DNA from 2 places in the Arthrobacter monumenti genome. Region 1 is predicted to be linked to the other one. Evidence: riboswitches for the same ligand, from Rfam matches in the RefSeq annotation. Region 1 holds a riboswitch; the other holds the start of a gene.
The links. A riboswitch is a leader RNA that binds a small molecule or an ion and turns the genes downstream of it on or off. The one in region 1 is predicted to bind cyclic di-AMP.
Positions count from the first base shown of each region.

Region 1 (15,633 bases):
ATTTCGACGGCGGATCGGGCACCTTGAAATAACGGGAGCCGACCGGAGGTTGCACCCGGTAACCCCGGGCAATCAAAACAGTGATGCTTGCTCCGATAACCGCTGCGAAAGGCTTATCCCCGTGACAGTTCCACTCTCCATCCTCGACCTCGCACACATTGGCGAAGGTGTCACCGCCCGGGACAGCTTCGCCGCCAGCGTCTCCCTTGCGCAGCACGCCGAGGACTGGGGCTACCGGCGGATCTGGTACGCCGAGCACCACAACATGTCGACGATCGCTTCGTCCGCCACCAGTGTGTTGATCGGCCATATCGCCAGCCAGACGAAGTCGATCCGCCTTGGCGCCGGTGGCGTGATGCTTCCGAATCACGCACCGCTGACCATCGCCGAGCAGTTCGGAACCCTGGAAACCCTGCATCCAGGACGCATCGACCTTGGCCTCGGCCGTGCGCCGGGCAGCGACCAGAACACGATGCGGGCGCTGAGGCGGGATCCGTCGTCGGCCGAAAGCTTTCCGCAGGATGTGCAGGAGCTGCAGGGCTACCTCGCCGGTGAATCCCTGATCAAGGGCGTGGACGCGATCCCGGGAAGGGGCACCAACGTGCCGCTCTACATCCTCGGCTCCTCGTTGTTCGGCGCCAAACTCGCCGCCGCCCTCGGGTTGCCCTATTCCTTCGCGTCGCATTTTGCGCCCAACGCCTTGCAGGACGCAGTGGCGGTGTACCGAAGGGACTTCCAGCCTTCGGCTCAACTGGAAGAGCCGTACGTCATCGCAGGCGTCAACGTCATCGCAGCCGACACCGACGAGGAAGCGCAGAAGCAGTTCCTCGCCACCAAGAGGCGCCGGGTGACCCAGCTCGTGGGCCGGGGACGCACCTTCACCGACGACGAGGCGGACATGATTCTGGAAGCGCCGGCCGGGCAGCAGGTCCTGCAAATGATGAAATATTCGGCTGTTGGAACTCCCGGCGACGTCAAGGAGTACATCGACGGCTTCGCCAAGCATGCCCAGGCGGACGAACTGATTGTGGCGAGCCAGACGAAGACCACAGACGCCTGGCTGCGGTCATACGAACTGCTGGCGGAGGTTACCGGGCTGGACCAGCGGCAGCCGGCAGCCAGTGCCGGTGACGCACGCTGATCGCTTTCGACGTCGTTCTGGTAAGAACTGAAGTATGACGACTTCCGCCGGTACAGCTTTCCCCGAAGAGGCGATCACCTGCAGCATTGCGATGCGCTGGGGCGACATGGACGCCTACGGACACATCAACAACGTGGAAGTCGTCCGCATCCTTGAGGAAGCACGCATCGGCGCCTTTGGACCTCCGGGTGGAACCGGCAGGCCCGGCCGGGAGCCGGAAGTGCCGTTCTTCTCCTCGCTGCCGGCGGAAACGCAGGCCCTTGTGGTGGAGCACCGCGTGAAGTACAAAGCTTCGCTGGAGTATCGCAACATCCCGTTGAACGCCAAGGTCTGGGTCAGTGATCTGAAAGCTGCCAGCCTGGCAATCAACTACCTGCTCCTGGACCCGGTAACCGACGTCGTATGCGTGACGGCGCAAACCAGCATTGCTTTCGTCTCGGCGGAATCCGGACGCCTGCAACGGATCAGCCCCGAACAGAAAGCCATGGTCGCGCCCTACCAGGCCGCTCCTGTCATGCTTGGTTCCTGATGACGGCGACGGTGCCATTTTCCCTAGATCTCCTGCGGCCTCTTGGCGCTGCGGCCTGCAATAATCTGTTCCCGCAGGATATCCGCGTGGCCGCAGTGCTGCGCGAGTTCCCGAAGCATATGCAGGTAGATCCAACGCATCGGCAAAGGTCCCCGATGATTACCGTAGACCAGGTCGTCGATACTCAGATTCGCTGCTGCCGCGCGGGATGAAGCGCACGCTTCTCTATACCTGGATTGCACCGAACTTATTGTGTCGAGCGCATCAAGGTTGAACGATTCATCGGGGCCGCTTGGACAACCGATTTCCGCCCGGGATTTGCCGGTGATCGCTTCGTTGAACCACACGAGCTCCACAAAGGTTGCATGCTTTAAAAGTCCAAGCAGGGTCGTCTTCGATGGCACGAGATGGGTGCGTGACTCCTCATCCGTGACGTCATGGAGTGAGTCGTGAAGCGCTCGGCGATGATCGTCCAGGAAAGTCTCGAACAGTTCATTTAGAGGACCAGCGAAACCAGCTGGCTCGTGGCTTGCGGGCGTGGTCATGTTTCGACCTTACAGAGAAAGCAAGGAGCACAAACTCCTTGCCATATTCAACATATATCCCGCAACGGGGCTTGCGGCAAGACCCCCGCCGTGCCGCAGAATTCAGTACAGGACTTGTGGACAGGGGAGCAGCAAATGAACGAGCATGCGGTAGTGATCGTGGGGGCAGGTCCGGCGGGGCTCATGCTGGCGGGCGAGCTGGCGCTGTCGGGGACGGATTTCGTCGTCGTGGAGAGGCGCGCCAACCAGGATCTCGCCGGCTCGCGCGCGGGCGGTCTGCACTCTCGGACCATCGAGATCCTCGATCAGCGGGGCATCGCCGACCGGTTCCTCTCCGAGGGGCAGAAGGCTCAGGTGGCCGGTTTCTCCATGATCCGCCTCGACATCAGCGACTTCCCCACGCGACACAATTACGGACTCGGATTGTGGCAGAACCACATCGAACGCATCCTGGCCGGCTGGGTCCACGAACTGGGAGTGCGCGTTGACTACGGACGTGAAGTAACCGGCGTCGCGCAAGACGACACCGGCGTCGACGTTCATCTGTCCGACGGTGGGTCGCTGCGGGCACAATACCTCGTTGGGTGCGACGGCGGACGCAGCGTCGTCCGGAAAGCGGTCGGTATCGACTTCCCCGGCTCAGACCCGAGGACGAGCAGCTTGATCGCCGAGGTCGAAATGCGCGACGAGCCGCAGTGGGGCATTCGCCAGGACGAGGCCGGTATCCACGGGCTGAGCCGGGTGGAGTACGAAATCCGCGACGGCGAGGTGGTCTATTCCGACAGTGGGCCGATACGGGTCATGCTGACAGAAGCGCATATCGGACCCAATAGCGAACCCGGGTTGCGCGACCTCAGGGAGGCGCTGATCGCCGTCTACGGGACGGATTTCGGTGTCCATAATCCAACCTGGATCTCCAGATTCAGCGACATGGCGCGACAGGCCGCGGACTATCGCAAGGGACGGGTTCTTCTCGCCGGGGACGCGGCTCACGTGCACGCGCCCGACGGCGGGCAGGGCCTCAATACTGGCATACAGGATGCGGTGAATTTAGGGTGGAAGCTGGCCCAAGTGGTGAACCGGACAGCGCCGGAGAGTCTCTTGAATACCTACCACGCTGAGCGCCATCCGGTAGGCGCACGCGTGCTGCGCAACACGATGGCGCAAACGGTGCTTCGCCGTCGGGACGACCGCACAAAGGCACTGCATGACACCATTTCCGAGCTCCTTGGCATGGATGAGCCTCGCAAGCGATTTGCCGCCATGATGTCCGGGCTGGACATTCACTACGACCTCGGCGAGGGACATCCGATCCTGGGACGCCGCATGCCCGATCTCGACCTCGTCACGACTGATGGCCCGCTCCGCGTCTACACCCTGCTGCATGATGCGCGGCCGGTGCTGCTCAATTTCGGCGAACCCGACAGCATCAAAATCGCTCCACGGGCGGGCAGCGTCAGGTTGGTCGACGCCGGATTTGCGGGTCAGTGGGAGCTTCCGGTGCTCGGAACTGTCGATGCTCCCACTGCCGTGCTGATCCGGCCCGACGGACACGTGGCCTGGGTGGGAGAGGGAAGCCAGGCAGGGCTGGAGGAAGCCCTGACAGCCTGGTTCGGACCGCCTTCAGTTGGTGACCAACTAGAGTGATTTGGATCACGCCATAGTGTTTCCCCGCACTTTTCGTTACCAAAACGTGACATTGGAAGAAGCGGCGATGTAGTTTGGGGACCGTGCTCCGGCCCGTCATATTGGCCGACACCCTTGGACAGTTTGCCTAACTCTGCCGCTGTCGTAAGGTCCGTTCGCAACACATCACGGCAGAGGCGGGGGAACCAGATATGGGTTCCCAAAAGGAACCCTTGGGGTTAAGCCGCAGAGACATCCGCGTAGTACTGGCTGCGCCGGATGTTATGTGGCCGGGTGTCTCCCATCCGAACCCGACAGCTCACCCCGCAGGCATTGGGAGAGGGACTAATTTGTCTAAGAATCTTCATACAGCGCGTCACCGTTCAAGCAATGCAGGCTTCAAGTCCATCTCGAAGGCTGTGTCTTCCCACCGCGGCGGCATTGGCCGTTCCGTAGCTGCTCTTGCCGCAGCTTCCACTCTGATGGTGGGAATTGGCGCTCCGGCTCACGCCGGAGGAACGGATGCCGGCGCGGCGGCAGGCAGCACCACGGCTCCAGCCGCAGCTTCCGTGTCCACTGCCCCGGCAGCGGGCGGAACAACGACCCATACGGTCCAGGCCGGAGAAACCATTGGCTCCATTGCGGCTCAGCATGGGCTGAACTTTGGCGAAGTCCTGTCACTGAATGGGCTCAGCGCCAGCACGCTCATTTTCCCCGGTGACGAAATTCAGCTGCCCGCGGCCGGTGCTGCCGCTGCCGCCCCCGCTGCTCCGGCAGCCGCTGCCGCCCCCGCCATGGGAGCAGCAGCTTCAGGACCCGCGGCCGCTGCCGAAAAGGCCGCTGAGTCCTCCGTGCAGACCGTGAGCTCCAACGTCACGGAAATTCCGTCGTCGTCCACTAATGCTGCCATTCTTGAATCCGCGAAGTCCCAGCTGGGAGCCATCCAGGACTGCACCGTACTGGGTGAGCAGGCACTGAAGGCGGCCGGCGTCAGTGGTGTCGGAGACGAATCTCCTGAATCCCTGATGTCCTACGGAACGCCGGTTTCGAATCCTCAGCCCGGCGATTTCGTTCTCTATGCTGATGGCGGTGCGGGCGTTCCGCATAACGCCATCTACATCGGTGACGGCAAGGCCATCCACAGTGGATGGGAGGGTAACCAGACCGTTGTCGAGAGCGTTGACATCGGATCCGGACCTTCCTTCTACCGGATCTAGAGTCCGGCACGATTCGGCGCAGGATGGTCAGTACTGGTTGACCTCAAGTCCTGCGTCGAAGATTGCCTCCTGTCAGTGCCCGGCCGGGTTTTCCGGCCGGGCACTGGCTTTTAAAGGGTGCAAGTGACTGCCGCCGCTGGAGAGGGGCAAGGACCGTTCAGGCACTGGCACAATGGCCAGTATGGGAGAGACCGTCAAAGCGCTGGACCTGCACATCGCCATTACCGGTACCAGTCCGGAAATCTGGCGGGACCTGCGCGTACCCGCCGACACGTTGCTCAACACTCTGCATTTGGCCATCCAGCGTGCGTTCGGTTGGAAGGTTCAGCACCTGCACATGTTCAGCATGCCCGACGGTGCAGACGGGCGGCGCCGTTTCACAGGGAGCGAGGACACTGCCGAGGAGCTCGGTTGGGAATTGACGGACGGTGTCACGCTCGAGGATGTTCTCGGCGGGGAAGGCAGCGCATTGGAATACGAATACGACTTCGGGGACAGCTGGGACCATGCGATCACCGTGACCGGCCACGCCTTGGCGCCATCCGGACAACTGATTTGTACCGGAGGTGGCAACCGCGGGCCAGTGGAGGATTCGGGCGGCATCGGCGGCTATCACCAACTCTGCGGCATTCTGGCTGACAAGGCGCATCCCGAGCACGAAGAGATGACCGGCTGGTATGAATTCGTCACGGGGGAGCGGGCCTCCACGTTTGACCCGGCCGAGTTCGACCTCGACGTCGTCAATCAGCGCTTGGACCGGCTGAACGTCCGCTTGGCGCAACAACCACCGACGCCGGAGGAGATGGCCGCCGTCGTTTATCCGGCCAAATGGCTGCTCCAACGGGTGGGAAAGTACGGCCTGGAGCTGACCAAGGATGGATACCTGAAACCTGCCGTGGTTTCGGAGATCATGACGGAACTCGGCTGGAGTGAACGTTGGATAGGCAAAATCAACCGTGAAGCGCAGACACCGCCCGTACTCGAGCTGCACGCGCGGATGCGCGAGTGGAAGCTGCTGCGCAAGTACAAGGGAAGGCTGGTCCGCACACCGGCCGGACGGAAGGTGGCCGACGACGACGCGGCCCTGTGGAACTACCTCGCCGGTGCTCTCTCAGCCGTTGACAACCCGGCGCTTCAGCACGGGGCCGGATTGGTCACCGCTTGGACGTTGGAAGATCAAATGCCGCCCTACTCCATGATTGGTGAAGCCATGGCCCAGGCATTGATGGATGCCGGTTTCCGGATGCCCGACGGCGGACCTGTTCCCGAAGAGGGTGGCCGGGACATTTACCTGGAAATCAAACGTGGCATGGACTGCCTCAGCATCTTCGATCTTGATAGTGGTTTTATCGATCCACGGACGCCGACTGAAGCGGGCACAAAGTTCCTGCTGGAACTGGAACGCCGGCAGAACGGACGTTGATCGGACCGTTCAATCATTGCGTCTGCCACCAAGCCCGACGGGGGGCGGTACGGCGAAGAATGTGCGCGGATCCTGGAGCAGGGCGGGATAGTCGAAGTCGTGGCGGTGCAGTTCTCTGGTGAGCCGCACACTGCGGTGGGCAACGCCGTCGTCGTCAATTTTCAGCTTGCCAAGTGTTCCGGTGGAAAAAAGTTGCCCGCCGCTATCCGGCACTGCCACGGAATCTCCTTCACGTGCGACGGCGGTAAACGCCTCCAACTGCCGGCGCCATTTCGGTGACGGACGTCTTCCCGGCGCGCTGGCCGGCATGGTGACTCCGTGGAGCGGTCCGCCTGGAGTTGCTGCAGCGGAACCTGCGGGGCCGGACCTGTCCCGCCAGACCCACATCCGGTTTCCGGCACCCGGATCCTGTGGATGGGCGGCCACGGCCGGTTCGGGCCAGACGTAGGGGAGGCCGCCGTCGACCCCGGGAAAGCGGATTTGGTAGAACTCCGGCGACTTCAAGATCAGGTTCGACTGGTGGCCGCGGTGGAATTCGCGGTCGCCGAGCCACGGCGGCATTGGGATATCGCCGCCGTCGAGCACCGCCGGCATGAATTCGAGAATGTTTCCCTGGGTGCTGTCCTCGTGACCGCGGCCCACCCATTCGGCCACCATCGCCAGGCCGTACTGCGTCAGCGCCGGCACATAACCACTCCACATCAGCACTGCCGGATGCCGCCGCCAGCCGTAGTCCGGGATCACCAGTGCGCGAAGAATCTGCAGAGTCTCGACGCGCTGCTTCCCGAGCCGGGCCTGATCTAGGACCGCGGCGCTCGCAGCGAAGTCCGGATACGGCAGGAATGTCTGCATGGTGCCAGTGTTCCACGCGCGAAAGCACCCGATGTGCAATCTCCACCAAGTCTCGTGTAGAGTGGTTTGCAGTTGTAGTGTTGCGCATTTGTATTTCGAGCGGCGGGCCCAAACGGGATCGCCGCTTTTTCTGTATGAAGCGGAAAAGAACGCCGCGACTGAGATCCCCCGAAAGTCGGGAAGCGTCTCAACACAGAAGGATGATTAAAAATGGCAACAGGTACCGTGAAATGGTTCAACTCCGAAAAGGGCTTTGGCTTCATCGCTCCCGATGACGGAAGTGCCGATGTTTTCGCGCACTACTCCGCAATCGATGCAGGTGGCTACCGCTCCCTCGAAGAGAACCAGAAGGTTAGCTTTGAGACCGAGCAGGGCCCCAAGGGTCCTCAGGCCGTAAACATCAAGGTCAGCTAATCAGGTGACTTGAGGTTCTGGTTCCAGAACCGATAAAGCAGGGCGGGAAGCAATTCCCGCCCTGCTTTATTTAACCCCGCGTGCGGACGGTTTAACCCCGCGTGCGGAAAGTCAGTTCTGCAACGCCGGATAATCGATATATCCCTCGGCGCCTTGGGAGTAGAACGTCGACGGGTCCGGCGCGTTCAACGGCAGATCTTCCTGCCAGCGGCGGACCAGGTCAGGGTTGGCAATCGCAGGGCGTCCGACGACGACGGCCTCGGCGTGTCCATCGTCGAGGAGTGATAAAGCTTCCTCGCGTGAGGTGATGACGCCGAAACCACTGTTGGCCAGCACCGGACCGTTGAAGCCGGCACGGAGATTCTGCACCAGCGGACCCGCCGGATCCTTGTGCAGGATGCTCAGGTAGGCCAACTGCAGCGGCGCCAGCGCCTCGACGAGTGCGCCGTAAGTCGCCTGCACATCTTCGGCATCGCGCTCGAACGCGTCCTGAATGTTGTGCTCGGGTGAAATGCGCAGTCCGACCCTGCCGGCACCGATCGCCTCCGCAACCGCTGTCACCACTTCGACGACGAATCGTGACCGGTTGGCGGGGGAGCCGCCGTAGTTGTCCGCGCGCTGGTTCGAGGCGGGGGAGAGGAACTCGTGCAGCAGGTATCCATTGGCGCCGTGCAGTTCAACTCCATCCATTCCGGCCGCGATGGCGTTCCTGGAGGCCTTCACGAACTCCTCGATGACCTCCGGGATCTCGTCGGCAGTCAGCGCGTGCGGCACCGGGTAGGGCTGCTTGCCCTCATAGGTGTGCGCATCGCCGTCGATGGCGATGGCGCTGGGAGCCACTGGTTGCAGGCCGCCGTTGGTATCCGGATGGGTGACCCTCCCGGCATGCATGACCTGCCCGAATATCCGCCCGCCCGCGTCATGCACCGCGTCGACCACCTGGGTCCAGCCCTCAAGCTGGTCTTCGGTCACTAGACCCGGCTGGCCGGGAAATCCCTGTCCGGTCTGGCTCGGATACGTTCCCTCGGTGACGAGCAGGCCGAGCGAAGCACGCTGCCGGTAGTGCTCAACGTTCAGCGCACCCGGTATGCCTTCGCGGCCTGAGCGCGAACGGGTCAGCGGGGCCATGATCACCCGGTTGGGCAGTTCAACATCGCCAAGGGTTATGGGGGAAAACAGATTCACAAGCCACTCTTTCTATGGTGTTGGTTCCATAGACACCAACCCGGCCGGCCATGTGGCTATTCCGTTAGAGAGTGGAGTCACAGCCGCGGCCGCTGGGCCCAGCGGATCGCCTTCATGGCCACGTGCAGCTCCAGGCGGGTCCTGCCCTTCAGGGGATCGGAACCGATGACGGAGCGTACGCGGGCCAGCCGGTTGTAGACGCTGCTGCGGTGCAAATGCAGCTGAGCGGCGACGTCGGCGACCGATCCGTCCGTGTCGTACAGCAGCTCCAGCACTGGCAGCAGTTCGCCGTTGCGGTCCTGCTCCTGAAGGTTCCGGAAGTGCACGGACTGTGCCTGCTGACCGCCCCTTCCCGCGGCGAAAAACTGGTACACGCCGGTGTCCCGGTAGTCCGTCAGCGGCCCGATCTGAGGATCGACGGCGGCCGCCTGCACTGCCGACTTCGACTCGGCGTAGGCGTCAGGAAGGTTCCGCAGGTCCGAAAACGGTTCGCTCAGCCCCAGGATGTCCGGCCGTTCCGAGTGTCCGCCCCGCCGTGAGATCTCCGCGCTGTAGCGCTTCAGGACCTCCGCATGTTCGGCGCGTCCGGCCATATCGCGGAACAGGATGACCGCATGCTGCAGAGTGCCTGCGCTGAAGAGTGCGGTCCGCCGGCCGACGGTCGCGTGCAGGGCCGAAATCCGCTGCAGGAGCACGGCCGCCTCCGGGTCCGCCAGTTCCGCCATGGTCGTATCGGGATCCGCACTCCGTTCCATAATGGAGCCGATCACCCAGGGTTGCCGGCCCTGCACTTCCGGCCACCCCGCCACGCCTTCGACGGCGGCATCATCACCGGTGCAGGCGTTCAAGAATTCCGCTTCGCGCCGCCGCCGGGCATCGGACTCCGGCGTATTAGTGTCCAGCAGTTGCCCGGCGAGGCCATCGACCAACGGCCGGATCCCGGGCAGGGCGGCAAGGATGTTATCCGGTGCCTGCTCCGCCTGCTCGTGCAGGACCCAGAGGTACCCGACGCGGAAGCCGCGCACCAGCAGCGGTACGCAGACCCGGCCAAGCATGCCCAGCGATTCGTTGGCCGGCACCACCACCGGACGGACGGAGGTCGCGATCCCGTGACTGAGCTGCCAGGCGCTGACGTCTGAGGGCACCTTCTTGCTCAGTAGGAAGTTGACCCGGACCGGATCCGCCGAAGCCTGATGGCTGCTGTACGCAATGAGTTCACCGTCGAGGTCCTCGACGGAAACACCGTGGTGCAGCTCCTGGGCAATGGCTTCCACGGCCTGCTCGACGTCGGTGCTCTTCATGCCGCCTCCTCGGTTTGGTGCCTGAACCCGGTCTCTGATGTGCAGATCATCGTACAGACAACAGGCGACAGTTGACGCGTGGCAACGCGACATATGTCGATTGTCAACAATACAGCAATGTGGTAACGGTCACGCCGGCCATCTATGCCAACCCGGCCGTTTCCGTCTTGTACGCCCCGGATTGACGCGGATTTTGGTCTCTTTGTGAGTGCTTTCCCAGGCCCACAGAAGCGGCCGTTCATTGCCCCTTCAACTGCTGCGTGGGAGGTAGGACGGGACGACGTCGAATATCGGGTTTTACAGTTAATCCACCGCCTGATTCGGCGCTGTTTCAACCACATGTTTACGGAGATTCCCATGATCATCGGTGTTCCCAAGGAGATCAAGAACAACGAGTTCCGCGTTGCCATCACAGCTTCCGGAGTGAATGAACTGCTTAACCACGGTCACCGTGTGCTGATCGAGGCTGGTGCCGGGACCGGTTCACGGATCGAGGATGCTGAATACGTCGCCGCCGGTGCCGAGATCGTTGCGAATCCCGATGAGGTGTGGTCCCGCGCCGACATGGTCATGAAGGTGAAGGAGCCAATCGCGTCTGAATACCGCCACTTCCGTGAGGGCCTGATCCTCTTCACCTACCTGCACCTGGCGGCCGAGGCGGAGCTGACCCGGGCGCTGGTCGATTCCGGCGTTACCGCCATCGCCTACGAGACGGTCCAGACCGCCAATGGAGCGCTACCGCTGCTCGCGCCGATGAGTGAAGTCGCCGGACGGCTGTCCGTACAGGTCGGCGCGCATTCTTTGAGTGTTCCAGCCGGAGGCCCCGGGGTTCTCCTCGGCGGGGTTCCCGGCGTCCATCCGGCCAAGGTAACCGTCATCGGTGCAGGTGTGGCCGGTACCAATGCGGCCGCGATGGCCGTTGGCATGGGCGCCGATGTGACCATCCTCGACGTCAACATCAACCGGCTGCGCGAGTTGGACGCCCAGTATGCAGGCCGGCTGAAGACCATCGCCTCCAACAGTACGGAGATTGAGCGCGCGGTCGTGGAGTCGGACCTGGTGATCGGTTCCGTCCTGATCCCCGGCGCACGCGCCCCCAAGCTGGTCACCAAGGACCTGGTTGCCAAGATGAAGCCGGGCAGCGTGCTGGTCGATATCGCGGTGGACCAGGGTGGTTGCTTCGAGGGCAGCCGTCCGACCAGCCATGCGGAACCGACGTTCCCCGTCCATGGCTCGACTTACTACTGTGTGGCGAATATGCCTGGTGCGGTGCCCAACACCTCCACCTATGCCCTGACCAATGTCACGCTGCGTTACGCCGTCGCGCTGGCGGATCTCGGCGTCGAAGCTGCGATGGCGAAGGATCCGGCACTTGCTGCCGGACTCAACGTGGCCGGCGGCGAAATCACCCACCACTCCGTGCTGGAGGCCCACGGCCCGATGACACCGAACCTCAAGCGTGAACTGACGAACGCCTGAACCTCACTATCGGTGAATCAGGGGATGGCCAGGCTGTCGTCCCCTGATTCGTCTTGGCCCATAGGCGCCGCCGGGGTCAGGTTGTAAGATTGTCTGCAACAGGACAGGCGGTATTTCCTTCGTCTGCCGCGGACCGACAGCAAGGAACCCCATGGCAAGCCACAGATTTATCGAACCTTTGGTTCAGGAATCCACTCCGGCGATCATCGCCCGCAAGCTCCGCTACGCAATGGGGCGCGGCGATCTGGAGCCCGGGCAGCAGCTGGTGGAGGCGGAATTGGCCGCGGAACTTGGCGTCAGCCGCGGACCGCTGCGGGAAGCCATGCAGCGGCTCACTCAGGAGGGCCTGCTGGTCAGCATCCGCAACCGCGGTATTTTCGTGACCGAGCTGGAGCCGGCAGATATCAGCGACATGTACCTCGCCCGCACCTCCGTGGAACGCTCGGCTGCGCTGAAGATTATCGAGCTCGAAGGCCGCTATGAAGAGGTTGCGGCCGCGCTGAGGCAGGTGACCGGCAAGATGGCGAAAGCAATCGACGCCGGCAAGCGCGGCAGGGCGCTCAGTGACCTCGACATCGAGTTCCACGAGTTGCTGGTCCGGCTGGCCGAAAGCCCCCGGTTGTCCAGCATGCACGCCACATTAATAACGGAGACGCGGATGTGCATGGCCATCCTGGAGGATACTGGCTACACCCCTGAGGCACGGCTGGCTGAACATGTCGCGATCGCCGACGCCATCGGCGCCCCGGACGTCCCGCTGTTCAACAAATTGCTGGCACACCACATGGACGACGCCGTCGAAAAGATCACCCGTGGCATGCTCGCCGCGGGCAACCCGGAAGGCGAAGCGGCCGATGGCGTGACCGTGGATGCGGCAAGCTGACCGGCAACAGGGGGAGCAAAAAGGAAATATATTGCAAAACCATTGACCAACCGCGATCCATGGGCCACTCTTTTATAAATTGATAAAAAGCTAAACCGTACGCTTCGAAGTGGAAGGGTGCCGGCTGACCAGTTTGAACGGAAACAGGCCTATGGTGGGACAGTTCGAAATATTCGGCGACAGTGTTGTGGGGTTCCGGTTCAGGCTGACGGGCGGAGATGGAGTCCTGGTCATCTCAGGCCGGTTCGATGCGAAGGCGGAAGCAGTCGCCGCCATCGCGGCCGTACGCGAGAATGCAGCCTCGGGGCACATCGTGGACCAGTCGGCAAGGCCGCTGCCTTCGGAGAATCCGCCACCATCATTGCTGATCCGGCGGTGAACCCATGTCTGCTCAGCACTTCGACGATTCTTTGCAGACCCAAGCAGTCTTTCCAGCGCTGACCGGCATTCCCGATTTGCTATCCGACCATGCTGCGGCAAGGTTGCACCGGAAACGCAGCCTCCGCCTCCACCGTGACCGGCCCGTCCGGTTTGCGGGGGAGGAACCCGCCCGGAATCCGAGACTCGACGTCCTCGTCGGTGTAAACCTTGACGGAGGCACTATCCGGATCGTAGTGCGCGGCACGGTGACCGGTCAGAATCTCAGAGCCGTGTATGTCCTGGCCAAACGGGCCAATGCAGTTGCAGAAGACTTGGACATCGTCGTCGACTTCAGGGACGCTGCGGTTGAATCCGGACCCTTGGAAGAGATTCTTGCGGTCTCGAGGGAAGGGCAGCTTCCGACGTCGGTGGACCCGTTTGAGGCCCCCTGCCGGCTGCTGGTGCTCCAACCTGTAGCGACAGTGCTGGTCGAATAACCCAGTCCCTGACTGGAGCAGAGACGATGCATATTGCCTACATGGTGGACTGTGCTGCCGTTGACGACTCCTGGAGATCCTGCTGATTGTTGTCCATCAGGGTCTGAAGCAGCAGCCGGGCATGATCAAGCAGTCCGGAAACTTCCCGGCATGTCAGTCGGTATGACACTTGCCCGTCCGGACGGGAAGAAGCGATCAGATGGCTCCGGCGCAGCACGCCAAGATGCTGTGAAAGGTTTGACGCCTCAAGGCCGGTTCTCGTGCGTAACTCCCCAACCGTCATGGAGTCAGCGGCATTGAGCATCTGAAGAATCATCACCCGTGCAGGATGCGCCATCGCTTTGAACAGATCCGCTTGGAAATCCGCAAGGCGTTCAGGAGAACGGGGACTGCTGTTCATGGAACGCCCTTCAGCTCGATATTCTCAATGCAACCGTTCTGAAGTGGAAAAACACCTCAGGAGATAGAAAGGTCTGTCTCGAAGATAATCTAACACCATTACGACCCCTAATGGCATATTCGACCATGTTGTAGACAGAACTGTCTTTCCGGGACGCAGGAATGTACCGTTGATGGCATGAGGGGGCTGACAGAACCGCCTGACACGGTTCAGGCGAAGGAGAGAGTGCTCTCGTCGGCCTATACGCTCTTTGCCCAACGCGGAGTCCGCGGGGTGGGCGTCGATGAAATCATTGCCGCAGCGGGTGTTGCCAAGGCCACGTTCTACCGGCATTTTCCGTCCAAAGACGCGCTGGTGCTGGCCTTCCTCGAACGCCGCGAGGAAGTCTGGACCCGCAACTATATTGTCGCGGAAGCCTGCAAGAGGGGCAGCACTCCGGAAGAGCGGCTGATGGCAGTCTTCGACGTCTTCCACGATTGGTTCCAGCGCGACGACTTTGAGGCATGCTCGTTCATCAATGTACTGCTGGAGATGGGACCCGAAAACGTGCTGGGGAGGGCCAGTATCGAATACCTGGCCCGGATCCGCGAACAGATCGGCATCCTTGCCGCCGAGGCAGGACTTCGTGACATAGACGGGTTTACCCGGTCGTGGCACATCCTGATGAAGGGCTCAATCATCTCCGCGACCGAGGGCGATACCAAGGCCGCCCGGCGGGGCCAGGAAATGGCGCGCTGGCTGATAGAGAACCACCGCGCCCAGTCCTGACCCCGGTTGGGAGGACCTACGGGGTCTTGGCCGCCGCGTCGTACCTGGCGCGGCCCGCTTCAGCAGCCTCGCGGTTCAGGTCCACATACTTCGTGTTTGCCAAACCAAGCGATGCCGGCACACCGGGAAGTTCTTCCCCGCGCAGCGATGCCTGCGAGGTTTCCCGCATGCACAGGATGCTGATAAAGCCGATGAGACCGGCGATCGCCATGTACCAGCCCGGCACCAGTTGGTTCCCTGTGGTTTCTATCAGCTGGTTCGCAATAGTCTGCGAGGGCCCGGCGAAGAACGCCGTGGAGAAGTTGTAGGCGATGGCAAAACCGGTGTAGCGCACCGCCGTCGGGAAGAGTGCCGGCAGCGTGGAAGAGACCGAGGACACCAGGATCACCAACAGCAGGCCCAGAACCGCAAGCCCGATGAACTGCAGAATCAGGTTCGGCAGGCCAAGCAGCATGATGGCCGGCACCGACAGCAGCATGTAGCCGACGGCGGCGGTGAGCAGCAGCGGTTTGCGTCCGACCCGGTCCGACAGCGCCCCCATCGGCGGAATGGCCAGCAGCATCAAGACCATGATCGCCACCAGCATCCAGTTACCCTGGGCGGTGCTGTGGCCGAGCTGGCCGCTCAGGTACGTGGGCATGTAGCCGAGGATCAGGTAGAAGGCCACATTCAACAGCACCACGAATCCGGCCAGGACCAGGATCTGCCGCCAGTTATTCCGGAACACATGCCGCAGCGGTGAACGCGTGGTTTCGGCGTGCTCAGAGGCCTCGGAGAACACCGGTGCCTCGACCAGCCGCGTACGGATCCACAACGCGGTCAAACCCAGCGGAATGGTGAGCAGGAACGGCAGCCGCCACCAACCGTCCTGCATGCCTTGGTCGCCGACGATCGTGATCAGCGTGGTGCAGACAATCGCGGCCAGGATGAATCCGACGGTGGTGCCGAATTCCAGGAAGGAACCGAGGAAACCGCGGCGCCGGTCCGGAGCGGACTCGGCCATGTAGACGGCT
Region 1 covers NZ_JBTNCY010000004.1:91,893-107,525, forward strand. The annotation lists gene ACX80B_RS07035 (LLM class flavin-dependent oxidoreductase) at 122-1,141, shown strand; gene ACX80B_RS07040 (acyl-CoA thioesterase) at 1,176-1,670, shown strand; gene ACX80B_RS07045 (DinB family protein) at 1,694-2,215, opposite strand; gene ACX80B_RS07050 (FAD-dependent monooxygenase) at 2,351-3,862, shown strand; cyclic di-AMP (ydaO/yuaA leader) riboswitch at 3,987-4,188, shown strand; gene ACX80B_RS07055 (LysM peptidoglycan-binding domain-containing protein) at 4,192-5,058, shown strand; gene ACX80B_RS07060 (plasmid pRiA4b ORF-3 family protein) at 5,240-6,481, shown strand; gene ACX80B_RS07065 (MSMEG_6728 family protein) at 6,491-7,333, opposite strand; gene ACX80B_RS07070 (cold-shock protein) at 7,544-7,747, shown strand; gene ACX80B_RS07075 (alkene reductase) at 7,859-8,932, opposite strand; gene ACX80B_RS07080 (PucR family transcriptional regulator) at 9,010-10,233, opposite strand; gene ald (alanine dehydrogenase) at 10,591-11,712, shown strand; gene ACX80B_RS07090 (GntR family transcriptional regulator) at 11,864-12,595, shown strand; gene ACX80B_RS07095 (DUF1508 domain-containing protein) at 12,747-12,974, shown strand; gene ACX80B_RS07100 (hypothetical protein) at 12,979-13,452, shown strand; gene ACX80B_RS07105 (ArsR/SmtB family transcription factor) at 13,490-13,852, opposite strand; gene ACX80B_RS07110 (TetR/AcrR family transcriptional regulator) at 14,030-14,620, shown strand; gene ACX80B_RS07115 (MFS transporter) at 14,637-15,633, opposite strand, start outside.

Region 2 (15,633 bases), on a different contig from region 1:
ACGCGCGATGTCCTTGCGCATGTTGAAGATGCCCAGGCAGCAGGGGCTGCCGGCTTGCTGCTGGCACCGGTGTCGTACCAACAATTGACAGAGGCAGAAGTGTTCAGCCTCTACGAGGGCGTCTCGGCGGCATCCTCCGTACCGATCGTCGTCTACGACAACCCGGGTACCACCGGGTTCACATTTTCGGATGAACTGTATTCGCGCGTTGCCGGCATTCCGGCGATCGCCTCCATCAAAATCCCGCCGCCCCAGCCGGGACAGGTTTCCGCACGCGTGAGGGAGCTGCGCTCCCTGTTGCCGGAACGTACTTCGATAGGGATCAGCGGCGACTCTGCAGCAGCTGAAGCGCTGCTTGCCGGCTGCGGCGTTTGGTACTCGGTGGTCGCAGGGGTGCTTCCCGGGCCGGCCAAGGTGATTGCTGATCATGCGTTGGCGGGCCGCGGTGATCTGGCACTGGAAGCGTCGACGAATCTGGAGCCGGTATGGTCGCTTTTCGGTATGTATGGGAGCTTGCGTGTAACCGCAGCAATTGCGGAGGAACTGGGTCTGACCCCCTTGCAAAGCCTGCCGCTGCCCCTTCAGGGATTGGACAGCGAGGGCCGCAGGAAAGTCGCGGATGCCATTCGCCGGTGCGGATTAGAGGGGTGAACCGTGCGCGGCGGGCTTGCCCGTTATGTCGTCGCAGCCACCTTGGCCCGCAGTGCGGACGGGGGAGCGGTGGTTGCCATCGTTCTGCTTGTGACGACGAGTGGGTCGCCCGGATGGCTGGCCGGCGTTCTTGGTGCGTGCATCACCGCTCCCCATCTGCTTGGACCCTTCATTGCCAGACGCCTTGATACCGCCCGCGACGGCCGGTCCGTGATTGCACTGGCCTGTATGGCCCACGGGGCGACGCTTGCGGCAGCTGTACTGCTGTTTCCGGTGACGTGGCCCGTCATCTCGGGCTTGGTGCTGATTGCTTCCGGGCTGGTTGGTCCACTGCTGACCGGTGGTATCAGCAGCCGGCTTCCGGCCATAGCGGGGCCGGGAAGATCGAGCCAGCGCCGGGCACAGGGCTGGGACGTCGCAACGTACGGTATTGGCGGCACGATCGGACCCTCACTTGTTGCCGCGGTTTCGGCCTGGTCCAGCCCGGCGGTGGCAGCGCTGATCCTGGCTGCGGCCACGTTTGCCGCAGCAGGAGTAATCAGGCTCCTGCCATATTCGCCGCCTGCTGCTGCCGCCTCGAAGGTTCCTCAGCCAGGACGCACACTGATAATGATGATCTCGACGGGTTCCTTGCGCAGGACACTTTATCTGACGGTTATTGTCGCCCTGTCGGTGGCGGTGCTGCCCATCACGGCCGTAGCCTCCACGGGCGGGTTCGCCGTCGAACCTGCTGCAGCAGGTGTCCTTGTCGCGGCCTACGGATTGGGTGGCCTGGCAGGTTCGGCAGGAGTGATGCTCCGGCCGATGCGGGCCGACGCCGACCGCCTGATGACGTGGCTTGCGACTGGAGTAGGGATAGGCCTGGCCGGAGCGGCATTTGCGGGAAGTTTCCCGGTCGCAGTGGCGGCCTACTCCCTGACGGGGATCATGAATTCGTATTTCTTCGCGGCAACCCTGGCTGCACGCAGCGAATATGCTCCGCCGGAGGCCCGGGGCCAAGTGTTCGTGTGGGTCGGAGCCCTGAAGATCACTGCCGGCTCGGCGGGGACCGCTTTGGCCGGTGCCGTCGTCCTGCAGGCCACCGAATTGCCCCTGTTTTTGGCAGTGGCCATCATTACTGCCGCCGTGGTTGCCTCGGTCCTCGACCGCCGGGTCGAGACTAAGGTACCGATCGGTGTTCAATAGAGGAATGACCCTCTCGTCCTACTTGGCTTTCTGCGGTTTGTGCGTCGTCCTGGCGGTGACGCCCGGTCCCGAGAGCCTGCTGGCCCTCCGGTACAGCCTCCGCCGGGTAACAGCAGGCCTGGCTGCATCCTGCGGTTCGGCTCTGGGCAATCTGATGTGGGCGGCTTTGGTCGGTATTGGGCTGGCGTCGCTGATTGAACAGTCTGCCGTTGCCTACCGGGTGCTGAAAATACTCGGTGGCTTGTATCTGATCTATCTCGGCATCCAGGCCTTCCGCGGGCCACGACCGGACAAGCTGCCGGCCGATGCCGGCAAGGAGGCGATCAGAAGTGCGGGTCTGCCGGCGTTTGGGGCCGGATTGCTCTCCTGCATGATGAATCCCAAGGTCGGGCTGTTTTACATCGCCATCGTGCCCCAGTTCCTGCCCCGGAACGGTTCGGTATTCGCCACCACCATGCTGCTCGGTGCGACGCTGGGCGCCATTATCCTGATCTACCTTGTCGTGCTGTGCCTGGTCGCGGCGAAGGCGAACGCCTGGCTTAACCGGCCCCGCGTGACCAGGAACCTGGAGCGTAGCTCTGGGGCGATTCTGGCGGCACTCGGCGTCGGAACGGCAGCGTCCGCCGTCGTCGAAACTTAGAACGCAGTCAGTGGTCAACGGTGCATTCGGGGCTTTCGACTGGGAGCCGAAAAAGCATACTTTTGTGATTGCTGGTAAAGATGTTTCAGATGTTACCGGAGTGGCGCATGGTGACAAGATGCACATTTGTGATGTACTGTCAGTTTTGCGTCGATTTCATCACAATCGATGTCCTTGATCAGAATGCCTAACTCTGCCACTAGATCAAGGTCCGTTCGCACTTCGTCCGGCAGGGGCGGGGAAACCGTAGGGACTCGCTACAAGTCCCAGGGGTGAAGACACGTCAGGCCACCATGGATTTTCACGGTGGAACCAACTGTGTCCGGGTGACTCCCATCCGAATCCGACAGCTAACCCCGCAGGCACAGGGAGAGGCTACATCTGTGTCCAAGCACGCACGCCACCGCGCGCCGGTGCGCATTAATACCGCCAAAGCACTTTCGTCGGCCGTGGCTTCCAACGCCGGCGCTGTCGGCCGACCTGCGGCCGTTCTCGCTGCATCATCGGGAATGCTGCTGACCATGGGCGCCACCGCCAACGCGGCCACCCACACCGTTGAGCGTGGCGATACGCTCAGCAAGATCGCCAACCAGCATGGTGTCAGCCTGAGCAACATCTTTTCGCTGAACGGTATGGGCTGGAATGACACCGTCATTTACCCGGGCGATCGCATCCAGTACTCGAAGAGCTCGCAGTCCGCGCCGTCGAGCAGCGTCTCCAACGGGGGCAGCACCGCGGCGAACAACACCTCAAGCGTTTCCGCCAAGACCCACACCGTTCAGTCCGGCGACAGCCTGGGCCGGATCGCGTCACGGTACGGCATCAGCCTGCAGACCGTGTTCCAGCTGAACAACATGGGCTGGGACACTGTCATCTACCCGGGCGATGTGATCCGGGTTTCCGGCAGCGCGCCCGCCTCCAACGGGGGAGCGGCGCAGTCGAACAATGACCGCCGCGTCAGCAACGTGTCCAACGATGTGCAGAAGCTGCCGTCCGCCTCCGGCCTGGCCGCCACGGCGCGGGCCTTCCAGGGTGTTCCCTATGTGTGGGCCGGCACGTCTCCGGCCGGCTGGGACTGCTCCGGCTTTGTGCAGTACGTCTACGCCCAGAACGGGATCGACCTGCCGCGCATCTACCAGTGGCACGCCATGGAGCGCACGTTCAATCCGAAGCCGGGCGACGTCGTCGTACAAAACGGCGGCGGCCACGTAGGCATCTACCTGGGTAATGGCAAGATGATCAGCGCCCTGAACCCGAGCCAGGGAACGATGATCCACAACGTCAATGCGATGCCGGTCGTCGGTTTCTACACCATGTAAAGACCCAGGCGCGGTCTGCTGGGGCCGTTCCTGACGATACAAGTGCGCCGCCGGAGATTCTCCAGCGGCGCACTTGTTTCACGGTGACTTGAGTAGTGGACATGGTTAAAAAGTGGGCGAGTGACGGGCGGTAGAGTGGATTTATCAAGATGATCAGGCAATGATCATTAATGTGTTCGACCAGCTGAACGCGGACTACTACGAGCAGGGTTCGGAGGCAACGCAAGATGCCGAAAGTCACTAAGGTGAACATCGCGGCTGCGCGGGCACAGCGGGACATACTCCGCCGAAGTGGGAAAGAAGTTCCGGAACGAGTCGAACACCTCGCTTCTTTATCGTACGTCCAGACACAGAAGGCGGAAGCGGGAGAAAAGGCGTCCGCCGATTCCGGTGGTGGTAGACGAGCCGGCACCACAAAGGGACGTACCGCCCAACGAGCGACCGCGGGCAGGCGCGCCGGAAGAACTTCCTCCACACGTTTTTAAATAGCCAAGTCCTCATAAGCGGGCAGTCGGATCTTCCCTCATCTGCAAACAACAAGTGCGCCGCCGGAGAGTCTCCAGCGGCGCACTTGTTTTATAGCTGTTGTCGGCTGCGGTGCAATGTAGCCGGCTGGTTTAGCCTTCGCAGTCCTTGCAGTAGACCATTCCGTCTTTTTCACGGGCGATCTGCGAGCGGTGGCGGACCAGGAAGCAGGACATGCAGGTGAACTCGTCCTTCTGGGCCGGAACAACCCGGACCAGCAGTTCTTCGCCGGACAGGTCTGCGCCGGGAAGCTCGAATTCTTCGGCTTCCTTGGCTTCATCGACGTCGACGGCGGAGGACTGGTTATCGCTCCGGTGTGCCTTCAGCTCCTCGAGGGACTGTGAGGCGGTGTCGTCGTCGGTCTGACGCGGTGCGTCGTAATCTGTTGCCATTTATATGGACACTCCAATTTCTTTATTTCTGAAGTAGTTCTGAGTGAACAACCGCAGCCTACGGTTTATTCGTTCCTGCGTCTTCCGCGGCTTGCCGTATGTCCAGTTCCTCGGCCAGCTCGTGAAAGCGTCCGTGGGTTTCGGGGTGTGGCCCTCCGCGGTAGATGTATTCCATGTCCATTTGCCGGGACACACGGCTGTTGAGGATGTGCAGATCATCGGTTGCCATCCCGGACAGATCCAGGGGGAAGGCCTCGCCGGGCTGCAGGTACGTACCTGAAGCGTCGGAACCTGATGGGACAAGCGCCTCCTCCATGGGGTTGTTGGCAGCACCGGCCCCGGCGGGCTGCGGACCTGCCGAGGGGGCGGAGCTCATCTGATCACTCATGCCGGAACCCCTTGCGGAGCCATAACAAGAACGACAGATTTGCCGGAAAAAAGTAGTGGGCCGGTGTCCATACGGACAGCCGTCTGCAGCGTAAGTTCCACGGGTTTACTCCCTTAGAAGTTTCCATGGCCACTGCTCAACCGCCAACAGAGTACATAAGGAATGCGCGCATGTAAAACGCGTGGCATGACAACGGGTGATCGTGTCGCCCAGCGCCCCGGGACAGCGTCCGGGGCACAGCAGGTTCAACCGTTGTTTCTGCGGCCGAAATACTTTCTCAAGGACCGGGAGGTGGGTCCGTCGGCCTTGAAACCAAGCAGGACGGTCCAGGCAATGCCGGCGGTGATGATCAGCAGCGCCACAACTCCAACCAGGGCAATTGAGAAGGTCATGGAAACCACTAGTGCGACTAAACCGATAACGACAGTGAGCAGTCCGAGCAGGACATGCTTGGTCGACCGGTTCGGGTTATCCCCGGAAGAGAGAGAGGCCGCGAACCGCGGATCCTCCTCCGCCAGGCGTTGTTCGAGTTCGGCGAGTTCCCGCCGCTCGCGCTCAGTCAGGGACATCAGCCTCGCCCCCGGTGGAACTGATAGGTGCTCATCGTCAACTCCGAAGAAGAAACTCATGGCCGACTGCTCGACCTCTAACTCTGATTATATGCGGCGCCGCGGGGTCCGCAAGGTTTGGCGGCCAGGATCACAACCGGCTCCCGGCGCTTGTCATGGAAGACATGCCGGAAGTCTGAATCCCCCTTCCTGTGGGCGGATGTTCAATCTCAAGGAACTTCCGGATCCCCGCGGCAACGTCCTCTGGCGCGGTGTGCTGAACACCATGGGCGTGGCCCGGTATTTCGAGCAAGCGGCCGTTCTTTGCACCATCGGCCAGCCGCTGGGACCATAACGGCAGAGCCACCGGATCGTACTCGCCTCTCACGACGAGCACCGGTTGGTCCACTTCTGAAAGCCGGTCTTCGAGAGGGTAGGTCATTACCACCGGCAGTTCGCGGTGAAACCAGCGGGGCCCGCACCGCATGAGGTCCAGCAATTGCCGTCCGGTCAGCGATGGGGATTCCATCAGGGCGTTGTAAAACAGTGCCAGAGCCTGTTCGGAAGCCGACCGGCGCGCGGAGTCGACGGCCGGGCCGATCAGGATGAGGTGCGAAGCCAGCTCCGGCTGCTCAATGGCAAGCTCGACGACGGGTTGGGCGCCCATGGAATGCCCCACGAGGACGGCGTTGCTCACTCCGAGTCCATAAAGAACCTTCGCGAGCAGGCCGGCGTAGTCTGACATCGAGAGACGAGAGTCCGGTGTACGGGTGCTTCCGAATCCTGGCAGATCGATCGAGTACGTGTCGCCGACGTCGGCAAGGACATTGTGCAATCTGTGCAGGTACCGGTGTGACATGCCCATGCCGTGGATCAGGACAAAGGCAGGGAGCCCTTCGGTCCTAGGTGGACTGGCGCTGGAGTGAATGTGGCATTCCAGACCGGCCACTTCCATGCTTTGAAACGACGCCTTGTTTTGCAGCGGTGCGTTCCTGATGTTCATACCTGCAATTCGCTGCCATCGGTGCCATGGATTGCCAGATAGGATGCACTGGTGACTTGGATACTCCCTTCCCGCCCAAAACGCAGTGTCAGCGCAACAGACCGGACTGAACTAAGAAACCTCAGGAACGACCAGGAATACGCTCTCCTGCTTGAGACAATTCGGGAAGCTGGATCCGGCAAGAGAATTTTCTACGTGCCGAATATCGGCAATTGGGGCGATGGCCTCATACATGAGGGAACGGTTCAGTTCCTTCAAGAACATGGCATTGAATACACCCAGATTGACCGGCCGAAAATTGCGCAGATACGAAAGGCATTGGAAGGGACAGGTCTCGGCCTTTCAGATACTCTCCTTATCGCAGGCGGTGGAGGTGCCTGGTGCGAGGCGTGGTCCAGCACCCGGAATTTTCTAACGGCGAACGCTTCGCTCTTCGACCACGTAGTGCTATTACCTACAACCTTCGAACTGCCTCCCCTGGAGAACGTCGACCCTGACCGGATCACCTACTTCGCCCGCGATCGTCACACGAGTCAAGCGGTAAACTCGGCGAGCATGTTTTGCCATGATATGGCGTTCTATCTGGACTTAACGGTCCCGGTGGGGGAGCCCATGATTGAGCGGGGCAACTTCTTCCGGGACGATAAAGAGAAGCACCCTGACGCCAAGATGCCCGCAGACAACCTCGACCTCAGCCTGCAGGCTAAGCATCTGCAACCTGCTCTGCCTTTCTTCCAAATTCTGGCTCCATACCGGAAGATCTATACCGATCGGATGCACATAGCGATTGCAGGATCCATGCTGGGCCGGGAGGTAGCGCTTTATCCGGGCAACTACTTCAAATCCACTGATGTCTTTCGCAGCAGTATCGAACCCAACTACCCGGCTACCGCACTGGAAGTTTGGACATAGCCGACGGCTCGAAGGCGCAATGTTTCAGCCCGGCCTGAACTCGAGGGGACTAAAAAACAGCCTCTATGACACGCCGGGCCGCGTGCCCGTCGTCGTACGGTAAAAATCTCCTGATAAACGCATCGTAGGCGGCTGTCCGGTGTGAAGCGGGGTCAGCCCGCATCTCTATGGCAGCGGCAAGCTCGTTCGTTGAGTTGACCAAGGGGCCAGGGGCGATGGTTTCCAGATCCAGATATAGGCCGCGGCTCCCTTCCCTGACGGAATCGAGATCGGGAACCAGGAAATAGATGGGTTTTGCCGTATTGCAGAAGTCGAACATCGCTGAAGAGTAGTCGGTCACCAGAATGTCGGCAGCCAGATAAAGCTCATTGATGTCCGGGTATGACGTTACGTCCACCCCGATATCCAGGGACGAATTCCGCGGTCCTGTCATATCCGGATGACTCCGGTGCAATACCACGTAGTCGTTTCCCAGGGCGCTTTGAAGAACGCCGCAATCCATGAAATCGACCTGCCCATGCGGTTTCCCGATATCACTCACATCGTCGCGCCAGGTGGGGGCATAAAGAATAGCCTTTTTATGGTCCGCGATTCCAAGCAGTTCCCTGACCTGCCGGCGCCGGCCATCCTCGGCACCGGACAACGTGTCGTTTCGCGGGTAGCCAGTGACCAAGGATTCACCGTTGTAGCCGAGGGCTTTAGGCAGCACGTCCGCAGCAAAGTCGTTCTGGGCCAGCAGGATGTCCCAATCCTCAGCCTCGCGTTTTAAGGCTGCAAGTTCAGGCAGCTCCAAATGTGCAGTTGGGCCGTCGTGGCCTGTCCTCTTCAACGGGGTGCCATGCCAGGTCTGAATGTATTTCTGCCTGGAGTTTTTACGGAAGTAGTGGGGGAACAAGCCGTTATTCACGAGGAGCCCAGCGGATCCGAGCAACTCATACCACCGCCGCGAGTGACGTATCACGGGCACAGCACCGGCCGGCACGGGGATGGACCGATCCTTGACCGACCAATATTTGGTTCGTGTATCGCCCAGCCGGACCAGTTCGCGGTGGAGTTCCAACCCGCTGTCTGAGACAGCGCGGCCTCCGTACGATTCAAAAAGGATCGACTCCTCTATTCCAGGCCGGTGCACCGTCGAATGCAGGCTGGTTATGAGCCCGGTTTGCTGGAACTTTCCTGATTCATCAGCCTTTAGTGGTGCAGCAAAAGAGATGTAAAGATTCGCCGCGACGGCACTGCGTGTAACGCGAATTGTTGTGCTGTTCGTATCGAACTCGAGCGGAAGCGATGACTCAAGTCCCGCAGTCACCGGAACAGTGCCTTGGAATGGTTCGTCCCCGTCTTCCTTGGTGAGATACAGCAAAGAATAATTTCCGGGTTGAGGAGCTGCGACAATCCTTCCCCAGATTTTTTGGGCCAGCGGAAACTCCACGTCAAAGATGCCGTCGTCGTCGATGGTGAAGCGGGAAGCCTCCATATTGCGCTCGGCGGAAGCGAGGATCATTTTCTGGACTCCAGGGCGGAATCCGGTCGTGGATCCAGCAGTTACGCGGCCCTTGATAGCCAACGTTGCTTTTTCGCTGTCCAGGGTTACTGTTTCGGCGAAGATGGCCAGGGCGGATTCTCTTAGCTCCAGCTGGCCGAGTCCGTCTACGCTCGGCCGTAAAGGCAGGCCTTCAGGATACTGATGGCGTAGTTCAGCAGAAGAGCCGGGCCAGGTGAGGCGATGCAGGGCCCCGGAACTGGACCGTCCCCGTATTTGCCACACCTGCGGTTTCGAAGGACTTTCCCCTGGTGCTGGGGCGGTCAATTCCGGCAGGGCTACGAGGAATTCCGCTTTTCCGGTGGTTGAGTTTCGTGGTGCCGCGGTTAGGGATATTTTCCGGCCCCGTGCCTGCAGCACCAGACTTTCCGCCGTTTCGCCGTCCGGCGTCGCTATGTCCAGTTCAAGATTGCGGCCATTCAGCCGGACGGCCGGAACCTTCCACGTGACAGGGACGACTTGGAGGATCAATCCCTTGCCGTCGTCAAACCGGGCAACGCACCTGCTGGCTTCACCTGCCGCCACCAGGGGCAGGGTTGCAGCGGGACCCGAACGATCGCGCCCGGAGAACGGACCGGAGACAGCCACGTCAGCGACCCGTAACGTCATCTCCAGTTGCCACTCCGCCGCGTCAGTACTGCCAGGTGCGGCGTTGGCGTTTTCCAGGGAGCGGGGATCGATGGTTGTTTTGAATGCCGCTCCGACGTGGCTGGTCCATGCGTCATTCGAGGATTGGTCTATTGCATCGTCCCGAAACCGGCTGACGGGCAGCTTGATGGGAGCTCTTCCATCGTCTGCCTTGAGCCATAGGGTCAATTCCGAAGGGTTTGACGCCAAATCCAATCCAGGAACGTATGCGGCTCCTTCGACGTCGAGCTTTCCTTCCGCGCCGGCGCGGACGGCGGTCAGCCGGCTCCGGAGTTGGAGATAACGCGGATCAATGAGCAACAGGCGCTCTTCGATGGGATGTTGCAGGCTGGTCAGGAACGACGGCTCGGCTGACAGCACACCCCCACGGTTCACAAGCGGGAATGCAGAGCCATATTGGGCCAAGTGCAGTAGAACGGTCTCAAGATCGGAGCGGTGTCCGGCTGCCACCAGGTGCACCAGCAACCGTTCATGCACCCTCATCCGCTGCCAGACAGCGTCGTCGGCCCTGGCCAACAACTTCCGCACCCCGATCTGGAGAACAGTCCAATACCCATCGGAGACTCGAGGGATCTGCCGGTAATATTGCCCCAGGTCGTGGCCGAGTATCCTGGCGAACCAGTCCCGCCATACCTCTTCATCCGCCTCTGCCTGCACGAGAGTGGACGTACGGTCAACGACCGCAAGCCTGTCTTCAAGGTTGCCCATACTGGTTTTTTGCTGGGTGATTGAGGAACGATCGAGGCGGATCCGCCACTCATAAACTACGTCCGTCAGAATGTCGAAGGATTCCGCGCGGAGGAACGCCTTGGCTGATGGCTCCTGGTCTTCATAACGGAGTCCTTCGGGAAATCCGCCGACTTGCGCATCCCAAAAGGAACGGCGGAACATCTTGTTCCAGGCAAACACGTCCCGAAGGGCCTCCGGGAAATCCGTAATGCTGATTCCTATCCGCTGGCGACTATGAACGCCCCCGGCCGATCCAAAGGGTTTGCGACGGTCCCCGGCCAGTCTCCGCACAGATCCGACGGCGAAGTCCGAGCCTGATCTCTTGAGCGTGTCCACCATCAATTGATACGCGCCCGCCGGGACGACGTCGTCGGAATCAGCGAACGTCAGGTACCGGCCATAGGAGTGGGCAATTCCGGTGTTCCTTGCAGCGCCCAAACCAGCGTTAGGCTGCCTGACAATCGTGAAGCGCGAATCGCTGGCTGCATACCGCTCGGCGATCGCCAACGACCCATCGGTGGAACCGTCGTCGACGATAATGATTTCCATCCGGGTGATGGGTTGAGCAACCAGACTCGACAAACATTCGTCCAGGTACTGCTCTACGTTGTAGACAGGTACGACAACGGAGAGTATCGGGGCGGGCGGGGGAGCTGTCTGACTGGGCGCTTTGGTATCTGTTGCCAGAATCCGCCGCACAACCGGTTTGAGCCGGCCTTTGAGCGTGGGGGGCAGCAACCGCCACGAGGCCCGCAGAATGTCTGTATTGCGATTCTTCAAGGAATGCATTCACTACTTTCACTTCAAGGTCACGCCAGGGGCGCACGATGCAAAATCTCCGACTGGCCGTCCGCGGTACCGTCTTACGATACCAACGTGCAGAACGGCGCACCTCGTTTACTTCTAAACGCAGGCGGCGCAGCGTTTGGGATGCTTTCTAAGCATGCTTATGATGACGTTGGTATCCGGAAAGGGCGCCGTGCAGCCTGTCTTCCTGGCAATCGCTGGCATTCGCCAGAGGTCGACCAAGGGGTAGCTGACCGAAGAGGAGTGGAGATACAGACATGGGAAAAGTTCAACAGATAAGTCCATGGCGCGACAGCATGGGCCGCAGCAGCACCAGGGCGGCGCAGACATTACTGCTGCTCGCATTGGCGACGGTGCTGGTCTACGCCCTGATCCAGGTTTCGCTGGTCGTTATCCCGCTGCTGTTGGCGTTGATTCTCGCCGCCGCGATTGCGCCGTTCGTTAACTGGCTGCGCCGCAAAGGATGGCCGAGCGCAGCGGCCACCGGTTTCTCCTTCGTGATGCTGCTGCTCGTGTTCGGAGGAATCATTACAGGCATTGTCTTCGCGGTGATGAGTCAAGCCAGCGAACTAGCCCGCCGCGCCACCGAAGGCTTCAACCAGGTCTATAACTTTATTCGGAATGCTCCTTTACCAATCAGCGACCAGCAGATCGAACAGGCGAGGAACGCCGTCGTCGATTTTGCCACCAGCAGTGCTGTGGGAGCAGGAGCACTGTCCGGGCTTAGCGCCGTGACAAGCTTCATCACTGGCGCCTTGCTGATGGCAGTCATCCTGTTCTTCTTCCTCAAGGACGGCGAGCGGATCTGGGCGTTCATCCTGCGCGCATTCAAGGGCAAGCGACTGGTGAAGGCCCGCCGCGTGGGTTACAGCAGTCTGGCAGTGCTCGGCGGCTACGTACGCGGGACGGCGATTGTCGCCCTTGTCGACGCATTCTTTATAGGTATCTCGCTCTTTTTCCTGGGGGTCCCGCTCGCGCTGCCGCTGGCCGTCATCGTATTTATAGGCGCTTTCATCCCGTTGGTGGGCGCTACCCTGGCCGGTGTGCTGGCCGCCCTCATCGCACTGGTGGCCAATGGACCGTTTACGGCGCTGATGGTGATCATCGTGGTAGTTGTGGTCAACCAGCTTGAGGGAAACTTCCTGCAGCCGGTCGTGATGGGCCGGACCCTCAGCGTGCACGCCCTGGTGATCCTGCTCGCGCTGACTGCCGGAACCATCCTGGCCGGAATTGTCGGCGCCATCCTGTCCGTCCCGGTGGCCGCCGTCGGCTGGGCCGCGATCAAGGCATGGAACGCGGAAGATGACGATGCGATCACCCAGGAGGATGTCGAGGAGGCTGAACGCGCCACTGCACTGGACGAGACCGGACGGGGTCTTAGCGCAAGTCCCAAGAGCAAGCGGGGACAGAAAAAAGCTCAGGCTGACGCCGCCGTCGACGTTGCTGACACCCGTCCTGTTTCAGCCGCCCGGCCCGTCGATACGGGCGACGAGGCGAAGGATTCCGGCAAAGACGACGACGGTCAGGGAAAGAACGGCGGGCCTGCAGGGTTTTGACGTAATCGGGGACGCTTCTGCGCGCTCTTGTTAGTGGCCGATACCTTCTTCGCTTGTTTGCTCAGCGCTCATATCTGCGACGGCGATAATTTCGGAGGGTTCCAGGCCGGACGCCTTGGCAATGTCCTCCACGCTCTGGCCATGTTCAAGGGCTTCGGCCACGCGCGAATCAAGATTCAGGGTTGCGTGATCGCGTTCGAACTCGGCCGATTCGAGATCCGCTGCTGCGATCCAGACATTCTTGACGTCGTCTTCATTCATCTTGCTCGTCTCCAGCCAATCGATTCTTACCGGCACTGCGACAGTGCCGATGGGGGAGTGAAACGCCGTACTCGCAGTATGGCAGACCTCCCGCGCTTCGGAAGGGTCACGATTGCGCCGCCTCAGTCACGATCGCGTTAAAGTCGTTGTTCCGTTCGAATCAGCCTGCCTAGCGTTGAATGTGGGGACTCTTGAGCTCGCAACCTATGGAGGGCAACGCGATGAAAGCCGACGAGAAGCTGGAACCACCGGTGCGGTGCGGGGCGGAAGAAAACTGGCCGGCGTCGCATAAGGCCTGCGGTGCTGTGGCGAACCTGATGCGGTTCGCGGCAGTGGTGAGCCTCTTCGCCGCGATCGCGTGGATGGGCAGGGGAGAGATTGCATTGTTCGCGATCGTGTTCCTTGCGCTGCTGGTGCCCCGGATGACCTTGATTCCCCGCCCGTTCGACGCCGTTTTCTGCGCAACCCTGCTGTTCGCTACCTGGGCCGCCGTCGAAGCCTGGTACCAGCAGATCCACTGGCTGGACGACGTCGTGCATTTCACCACCAATGGAGCCGTGGCGGGCACCGTCTACCTGGTCCTCGCCCGGATCAACCTTGTCCGTGGATCCGGCGGCATGGGTCTGCAGCGCAGCTTGGCCGCGCCCGTGATCCTGACGACTTTGATGGGGCTGGCCATCGGGGTGATGTGGGAATTCTCGGAGCGCGTGGACACGATCCTCAATCCCAACACCATGCACAGCTACGCAGATACCGTCGGGGACATGGCAGGCGGAGGACTCGGCTCCTTCCTGGCCGGACTGGCTGTCCTGTGGCTGCTCACCGCCGAGCGGGATTCGACGGAGGCCTCCGACGTCGAGAGTCCGGTTCTTCCATCTAGGCTTGGCATGTGCGGGTGACCCGATTGATCAAAACCATGGAACGTCGACAGGTTGCCTTGTACCTGCTGGCCATCGTCACCGGAGCGGTTTTGGCTGGCTGGTTCCTGCCGCGTCCGTAACACTGGAGCAGGCAATTAACCCTGTCCTGGGGTTGCTGCTCTTTGCGACGTTCCTGGGAATCCCTTTTGCCTCGATCGGTAAAGCGTTACGGGATTTCCGGTTCATGACGACTGTTCTCGTCCTGAATTTCGTGGTCGTACCGGCTGTTGTCTTTGGTCTGTCGCGATTCATCGCGGATGAGAGGGCCCTGCTGATCGGGGTACTGATGGTGCTGCTGACGCCATGTATCGATTATGTGATCGTGTTCTCGGGGCTCGCAGGCGGCTCAAGCGATCGACTTCTTGCCGCCGCACCGCTGCTGATGCTGACGCAGATGCTGTTGTTGCCCGTATACCTACTGGTCTTTGCCGGACCCGGACTGGTTTCCGCGATTGAACCGGGCCCCTTCATCGAGGCGCTTGTCCTGCTGATCATCGTCCCGCTTGTGCTGGCCGCAGTCACGCAACAATGGGCAAAGCGGGCCACCACCGGCCGGTCCGTAATGGCGGTCATGGAAGCGATGATGGTTCCTTTGATGATACTGACGCTGGCCGTCGTCGTGGGATCACAGATTGTCGGCGTCGGCAACGAGATCGGATCCCTGCTGTCGGTGATCCCCATATATGTTGCCTTCCTCGTGGTGATGGTCCCGCTGGGCGTGGCAGCATCCCGGTTGGGGCAGCTTGACGCCGGCAGTACGAAGGCCGTGATTTTCAGCGGAGCGACGCGTAACTCTTTGGTTGTGCTCCCGCTGGCTCTGGCCCTTCCGCAGCCGCTCGCCTTGGTACCCCTCGTCGTCGTCACCCAGACGTTAGTGGAACTTATCGGGATGGTGGCCTACGTCAAAATCCTCCCGCGGATCATCAGGACGGACCGGAACCTTCAACCCGGATAGGCGCATGCTGCAGGCAGTGGCCTAGTCGAAGATCCCTCCTCCGGTGGGGTTGATGTGGTGAGCCCGTACCTGTGTCACGGCGAGGTCCAAGAACGGTGTATCGACATCCAGGGTTCGTGCGCGGGCCGCGAGGGAGCCGAGAAGGTGCTCCGCTTCGACTGCTTGCCCGCTTTGCAGATCGCGGTAAAGCGAAGAGGTGAACGTAGACCCCGGAGCAGCCAGCAAACTCAGGCTCTGCTGGTGCCCTGGATCGCTCACCGGGTAGCCGGCCGCTGCGGCAACGTTTTCGGTTTCGGCGATTGCTTGAAGGATCTGTGGTTCCCCTCCTGCTTCGAGGATTGCTCCCACGTTGTTGCGGAGCAGACAGGTGATTGCTCCTGCTGCGCTGATGAATGCCCACTTTTCCCAGAGCTGCTGCATCACCATGTCCGTGACGGTGAGGTCGATGCCGGTAACGTCCAGGGTTTTCTCGAGGGAGTCAGGAAGCGGACCGCCCGTCAAAGCACCGATGGTCATCGTGGCCATGGGTGTCATCTGCCGGATGGCGCCCGTTTCGTCGATCATGGCGAGGATTTTCACGAGACCGCCGATAACCTGTCCTGGATATACGTCTCCGAGCAGATCCATATGGTCCAGCCCGTTGAGGAAAGG
Region 2 covers NZ_JBTNCY010000001.1:220,047-235,679, reverse strand. The annotation lists gene ACX80B_RS01110 (dihydrodipicolinate synthase family protein) at 1-651, shown strand, start outside; gene ACX80B_RS01105 (MFS transporter) at 655-1,836, shown strand; gene ACX80B_RS01100 (LysE family translocator) at 1,841-2,476, shown strand; cyclic di-AMP (ydaO/yuaA leader) riboswitch at 2,651-2,855, shown strand; gene ACX80B_RS01095 (C40 family peptidase) at 2,860-3,795, shown strand; gene ACX80B_RS01090 (DUF4193 domain-containing protein) at 4,413-4,712, opposite strand; gene ACX80B_RS01085 (hypothetical protein) at 4,771-5,100, opposite strand; gene ACX80B_RS01080 (DUF3040 domain-containing protein) at 5,346-5,729, opposite strand; gene ACX80B_RS01075 (alpha/beta fold hydrolase) at 5,800-6,651, opposite strand; gene ACX80B_RS01070 (hypothetical protein) at 6,703-7,563, shown strand; gene ACX80B_RS01065 (bifunctional glycosyltransferase/CDP-glycerol:glycerophosphate glycerophosphotransferase) at 7,613-11,263, opposite strand; gene ACX80B_RS01060 (AI-2E family transporter) at 11,548-12,846, shown strand; gene ACX80B_RS01055 (hypothetical protein) at 12,877-13,107, opposite strand; gene ACX80B_RS01050 (hypothetical protein) at 13,299-14,006, shown strand; gene ACX80B_RS01045 (arsenic resistance protein) at 14,140-14,982, shown strand; gene ACX80B_RS01040 (ketopantoate reductase family protein) at 15,004-15,633, opposite strand, start outside.
Region 2: another riboswitch for cyclic di-AMP. It lies ahead of ACX80B_RS01095 (C40 family peptidase); the one in region 1 lies ahead of ACX80B_RS07055 (LysM peptidoglycan-binding domain-containing protein).